One region of the Pseudoalteromonas sp. CST2 genome, then DNA from elsewhere that is predicted to be linked to it. Evidence: predicted binding sites of a transcription regulator. Region 1 holds the regulator's gene; each other region holds the start of a gene.
What was found. The regulator FliA, encoded in region 1, starts transcription of late flagellar genes. The targets are predictions, from matches to a motif close to CTAAAGNTNNNNNNNNNNNNGCCGATA.
Positions count from the first base shown of each region.

Region 1 (2,274 bases):
CTGAAAAACTAGTAAAAAAAGCTGAGCAATTGTATTTAAAAAGAGCAAAAGCACAACATTCAAGGCACCAAGCAGTGGCGCCAAGCACAGTAGGGATGTATGATTAACACAGTATTAGATCAAGCAAGCGGCCTGCGCAAAATGAGTCAAAACAACAACAACGGCGTAAAAGTTATCGCTGTCACCGGCGGTAAAGGAGGGGTGGGTAAAACCAACGTCTCTTTAAATACTGCTATTGCTTTAGGGCAGCAGGGTAATCGTGTATTAGTATTAGATGCCGATTTAGGCCTAGCTAATTGTGATGTAATGCTAGGACTACGTGTTGAAAAAAACTTATCTCATGTCCTTTCAGGCGAGTGCGAACTTGACGAGATTTTAGTTGAAGGCCCAGGCGGTATTAAAATCGTGCCTGCTACATCAGGCTCGCAAAGTATGGTGGAGCTAACCCCATCTGAGCATGCTGGGTTAATTCGTGCCTTTAGTGAGCTTAATACCGAATTTGATATTTTAATTGTAGATACCGCCGCTGGTATTTCTGACATGGTGCTGAGTTTTTCTCGTGCAGCGCAAGATGTCATGGTGGTGGTGTGTGATGAGCCGACCTCTATTACTGATGCCTACGCGCTTATTAAAGTACTTAGCCGCGAGCATGGCGTTTATAAATTTAAAATTGTTGCAAACATGGTGCGCAGTATGCGCGAGGGCCAAGAGCTTTTTGCAAAGCTCTCTAAAGTAACAGACCGCTTTTTAGATGTGTCTATGGAGCTTGTTGCGACTATTCCATATGATGAAAATATGCGTAAATCTACGCGTAAACAAAAAGTAATTGTCGATCTTTTCCCTAATTCACCAGCAGCAGTCGCGTTTAAAACATTAGCGACAAAAGCAGTAAAATGGCCTATACCTAATCAACCTTCAGGACATTTAGAGTTTTTCATTGAGAAGCTAGTAAACGGCTGATTATGACAACATCGGTGAAAAGAGCTATGGGATATCAATCAACACAAAATTTAAATGTGATTGTTGAAAAGCACGCGTCGCTTGTCAAAAAAGTGGCGTGCCATTTAATAGCTCGTCTTCCTCCTAGTGTTCAGCTTGATGACTTAATTCAATCGGGAATGATTGGCCTTATCGAGGCCTCAAAAAACTTTGACGCCAGTAAAGGGGCAAGCTTTGAAACGTTTGCAGGTATTCGTATCCGCGGCGCTATGCTTGATGAAATGCGCAGAGGGGATTGGGCACCACGTTCGGTGCACCGTAAAAGCCGATTAGTAGCCGAAACTATCACAGAATTAGAAAATAGCTTAAATAGAGAACCAAAAGATACTGAAGTAGCTGAAAAACTTGATATTTCGCTAGAAGAATACCATCATATTTTAAATGATGTTAATTCCAGTAAAGTGCTTGGTATAGAAGACCTAGGAGTAGATGAAGATGTTATTAGCCCTGCAGGTCAAGATTTAGCGCTAGACAAACCATTTAGTAATGTTAAAAATGAACGGTTTAATAATTCATTGTTAGAGGCAATAAAGTCTTTACCAGAGCGAGATGCAATGGTGCTTTCTTTGTATTACAACGATGAAATGAATTTAAAAGAAATTGGGCATATACTCGATGTAAGTGAATCGCGTGTAAGTCAGATACATGGTCAGGCGATGATTAAGCTCAAAGCAAAAATCAATGACTGGATAAACTAGTAGTAAGTAAATTATAGGTTAAGACCTCACCGGAGGATGTTTTGGATAAAAACATGAAAATTCTTGTTGTTGATGATTTCTCTACAATGAGACGTATTATAAAAAATCTGTTGCGTGACCTAGGGTTCACGAATGTTCAAGAAGCTGACGATGGTTCTACAGCATTACCTATGTTGCAAAATCAGGTTTTTGACTTTGTTGTAACCGATTGGAACATGCCAGGCATGCAGGGTATTGACTTGCTAAGAGCCATTAGAGCTGACGAAAAATTAAAACATATTCCGGTTTTAATGGTGACGGCAGAAGCTAAAAAAGAACAAATAATAGCGGCAGCGCAAGCAGGTGTTAATGGCTACATTGTTAAGCCATTTACTGCAGGTACTTTGAAAACTAAATTAGAAAAAGTGTTTGAACGCTTAGGTTAATGAGAGGAGAGGCTTATGTCAGCACCAGCTGCGCCTCAAATTACTTTAGAACAAGCTCGTCAGCTCGTCGTTTTTTTAGAAAACGGTGAGCAAGATAAAGCTGATCAATTAATTTTAGATACTGCCTCTCAAGAGCAATCGCAGCTTTTTGC
Region 1 is NZ_JAQREO010000007.1:58,418-60,691, forward strand. Features, by position in the region: gene flhF (flagellar biosynthesis protein FlhF) at 1-107, shown strand, start outside; gene PSH41_RS11025 (MinD/ParA family ATP-binding protein) at 100-960, shown strand; gene PSH41_RS11030 (RNA polymerase sigma factor FliA) at 987-1,697, shown strand; gene cheY (chemotaxis response regulator CheY) at 1,739-2,122, shown strand; gene PSH41_RS11040 (protein phosphatase CheZ) at 2,138-2,274, shown strand, end outside.

Region 2 (2,274 bases), on a different contig from region 1:
CATCGAGCCTGCTATTTGCTTAAATTTAAGTACATCCATTTCTGAAAACGCGAGCAAAAGTACAAAAAAGCACATTAAAAGCGACATTAAGTCGGCAAATGTTCCCATCCAAGCAGGCAAACCTGGGGGTGGGCATTTGCACTCTTGATCAGACATGGTTACTCCTCGGTATCTACTTTGCGCTTAGACTCAGCAAGGTAGTTTTTCAAAATACCTTCAATTACTTTCGGGTTTTGGCCATCTTGAATACCTAAAATAGCATCCAGTATTAGACGCTGATTCATGGCTTCTTCGTCTTTGCGAAGCTCCAGTTTTACCTGAATGGGAATAGCCACTACATTTGCTAAAAATGCACCATATAAAGTAGTTAATAATGCCACCGCCATTGCGGGGCCAATGGCTTTAGGGTCATCCATGTTAGATAACATAGCAACTAAGCCTATTAACGTTCCTATCATACCCATTGCAGGGGCTATATCGGCAAGTGACTTAAATAAACCGGCGCCCAGTTCGTGGCGAGTTGTGGTTAAAGAAATGTCTTTTTGAAGCGTGGCACGAACTACATCAGCATCGTGGCCATCAACGAGCATATCTACACCCTTGCGCATAAAAGGGTTTGGTATTTCGGCTTCTTCGAGGGCTAAAAACCCCCCTTTACGGGCTGAATCAGCAAGTTCAACTGCTTTTTCAATCAGCTCTTCTGGCGATTCGATTTTAAACATAAATGCTTTACCAACAACCTTACCTATGCCCAAAAACTGCGACAAGGTAAAGTTTGATAACACAATAAATAGTGAGCCACCAAATACAATTACACTAGAAGGCGCGTCGGCAAACATCCCCATTTCACCGCTACTACTCATAAACATGGACATGACAATTAAACCAATTGCGCCAAGGATCCCAATTATGGTTGCTAAATCCACATTTCCTCCAAAGTATTATACTTTGTTATTCAAACTTTTATTATTAACTGCTTATCGGCAAGATACTGAAATACTTAAGCCATTTTTGAAAAAAGTGTAAAACACCGTGTTTGGCCTAATTTTAGATCAAGATACCCTACTCGCCTAGCGACTGATTAATTTTATTGTACACAGTGAGCACTAATACGCATCTTATACATGGAAAAAATACGATTTAAACTGATATAACTCAAAAAACAACGATCATCCTTTGACCTAGTTTAGCATTCCCCCTAAAATTGGCTCCTAAATTTATCATGCTGGCTGAAATTAAACATGGCGACTAAAAAACCTGAAAACCTAAGTTTTGAACAAGCACTCGAAGAATTATCAACCATTGTCGGTGAAATGGAACAAGGTGATTTATCGCTTGAGCAGTCGTTAAAGCAATTTGAGCGTGGTATAGCCTTAGCTAACGCCTCAACGGGTAAGTTACAACAAGCAGAACAAAAAGTGTCTATTTTAATGGGCAATGACGAAAAAGCAGCGCTTACTTCATTTAACAACGATATGGAATAACCGTGAGCATACAAGAAAAAATAGAATGTGCTCAACAAGATGTCGTAAAGACCCTGCAACAGTACTTTGATCACCCCCTTGATACCGCACACACAGTAAAAGAAGCTACGCAGTACGGCTTATTTAACGGTGGCAAGCGTTTACGCCCCTTTTTAGTCTACGCAAGTGGTGAAATGCTCGGAGCTAATAAGCAAGATTTAGATATTCTTGCTGCTGCTATTGAGTGTATTCATAGCTACTCGTTGGTGCACGATGATTTACCAGCCATGGATGATGACGACCTTCGCCGTGGACGCCCAACTTGCCATATAGAGTTTGACGATGCGCATGCAATTTTAGCGGGCGATGCACTACAAACATTAGCCTTTGAGCTTATCTCGGCTCACAATTTTACCTGCAGCGCATCAACACAAGTAAAAATGATCAGCGCACTGGCTAAAGCATCGGGGCTTGAAGGCATGGTAGGCGGGCAAGGGCTAGATATTGCAGCCACAGATAAAGTGATTACAGTACAACAGCTTGAACGAATTCATAAATTAAAAACGGGTGCCTTAATCAACTGTGCCATTACATTGGGTGCATTATGTAGCGAAAAAGCAGACAAACAAACCTTAGAAAACTTACGTGTTTTTGGGTATGCTATAGGGCTGGCATTTCAAGTGCACGACGACATTTTAGATGTTGAAGGTGACACATTTACTTTAGGTAAGCCACAAGGCTCTGATTTAGCTGCTAATAAAGCAACTTATCCGGCCCTATTAGGTATGCAAGGTGCCAAGCAAATGGCGCA
Region 2 is NZ_JAQREO010000022.1:23,962-26,235, reverse strand. Features, by position in the region: gene PSH41_RS19335 (flagellar motor protein MotB) at 1-156, opposite strand, end outside; gene pomA (flagellar motor protein PomA) at 159-926, opposite strand; gene PSH41_RS19325 (exodeoxyribonuclease VII small subunit) at 1,242-1,484, shown strand; gene ispA ((2E,6E)-farnesyl diphosphate synthase) at 1,487-2,274, shown strand, end outside.
Region 2: pomA (flagellar motor protein PomA) is a predicted target of FliA. The motif match lies at 979-1,005, and genes of this name have one in related genera.

Region 3 (2,274 bases), on a different contig from region 1:
AAGAAAGCAGTTTAGCTTTGCTCAGACTTTAGCGCGTCGAGTGCGTCGCCCGCTGAATTTAATTGGTTTAGGTTTTCAAACATTGCCTGGGTGTAATCAACTAGCTGATCGACTGCTGCTTGATCTTGGTTTAGCCACTCTATAATACCGGCAAGCTGATCTTGTAGGCCTAGTTGCGATGCTTTATCAAATGCATTTTTTAGATCGTCATTAAAAGGTGCGATCGCATCGGCTACCTCTTTTGTTGGGTTTGGCTGATATTGCTCATAACTTTTAACGGTAGCGACTGTTTTTGTTTGACGAAGGTCCATTGAAAATGCAACAAGTTGCTCACTGCCTAAGCTCAGTTCTTGTGCTTTTTCAAATGCTTCATCCAAATCACCGCTAAAGAATGTTTTACTTACACCTTGTAGCTCTTCCATCATGGCATTAATGGCATCTTGCTCTTGCTCGTTTAAATCACCATTAACCGACATTGAAAAAGACAGCTCTCGAGATTGCGACGATGAGCTGGCAAACGATTCGCTGTTATTGCTTTGTTGATACCCGCTCGCTGTTTGAGACTCATATGCATCAGCAAAGCTAATACTGACCTCATCACCTTCGGCCGTTGTAAACTTATACTCGGCATTGCTGCTCATACTTACATATTGTGCTTGGCTTACGCTAACACTGGCCGCTTGTGGGTTAAATAGGGTTTGCTCAAACTCATCAAGTCCCTCAAAAATGCCTTCTTTTGACTTGTCGATGCCCTCTTGCATTTCTTCGTTAAATACACCGGTGCCTTTTAGTTCATCAACCGCTTCGTCTATACCGGTTTGAACACCTGTGCGCGCATCATCTAACATATTTTTTAATTTATCGTCATCGGCACCATTGGCTTTGGCTTTATTAACTGCGCCAGATACGAAGTCGAGTACATTTTTTACTATTTCATCAAAATCGAATAAAGGTTTATCGGCTTGTTTTTGCTCAACAGGTAAACCTAGTTGCTCTGCCATTTTATCGCCAAGCACTTTTGCAGCAAGTTCTCTGCCTCGCTGTAATGAACTTTCTTGCGGAGATTGGATTGTTGGCTGCTGTAGCGCCTCTTTATTATTGAATTTGTTTACGTTGTTGTTTGGCGTATAGCCATAATTACCGATTTTCATGATCCACCTCCGTTACGTACTTAGCTTATTATCGGCTAATAGTGACAAAACTAAAGTGCATGTTTAAAAAAACAGCAACTTTATTATCAGCAAAACTAGACAAATACTGCTCGCTCCCTACAATAGCGCCGATAAATAGATCTCATAGATAAGGTAGTAGCATTAATGGCAGTGATTAAAATAGATACCACACAGTACGATACGCAGCTAAATGAAAAAGAGCAGCGTATTACGTCGCAATTTAAGCGATTTGGTGTGCAAGCGTTAGAGGTGTTTAGCTCAGAGCCAATTAACTACCGCCAACGTGCTGAATTTAGAGTATGGCACGATGGGGATGATCTATTTCATATTATGTTTGATCAGGCCACGAAAGAAAAAATTCGCGTCGACACCTTTGACCCTGCCGCGCCATTAGTTGGTGAAGTTATGCAGGTGATGATTGATAATTTAAAGTCGTGTGAAGTATTACGTCGTAAGCTGTTTCAAATCGATTATTTATCGTCATTAAGTGGCGAGATTTTAGTAAGCTTGCTTTATCACAAACCACTGGATGATCAGTGGCTAACTAAAATAAAAGCCCTGAAAGAAAAACTGAGCAGTAAATACAATATTGACTTTATTGGTCGTGCGCGCAAACAAAAAGAAGTACTAGGCAATGATTTTGTTACTGAGCGTTTAACTGTAAACGGCCAGGAGCTTATTTATCAACAAGTAGAAAATAGCTTTACGCAACCTAATGCTAAAGTGAATATAAAAATGCTGGAGTGGGCACAAGACTTATGTAAACCACTGAGTAATGACCTGCTGGAACTTTACTGTGGTAATGGTAATTTCTCTATTGCATTGGCGGGTTCGTTTAATCGCGTATTGGCTACTGAAATATCTAAGTCTTCTGTGCATTCAGCGCAATACAACATTGCTAAAAATAAGGTAGATAACTTAGATATAATTCGTATGTCGAGTGAAGAGTTTACCCAGGCAATGAATGGCGAACGTACCTTTTCGCGTTTAGAGGGGATAGATTTAAAAAGTTACGATTGCCAAACTATTTTAGTCGACCCTCCACGCGCAGGTATGGATACCCTTACCTGTGACTTAGTGGCCAACTACGAGAACATTATTT
Region 3 is NZ_JAQREO010000024.1:22,561-24,834, reverse strand. Features, by position in the region: gene PSH41_RS19615 (DUF5610 domain-containing protein) at 12-1,151, opposite strand; gene trmA (tRNA (uridine(54)-C5)-methyltransferase TrmA) at 1,317-2,274, shown strand, end outside.
Region 3: PSH41_RS19615 (DUF5610 domain-containing protein) is a predicted target of FliA. The motif match lies at 1,181-1,207, and genes of this name have one in related genera.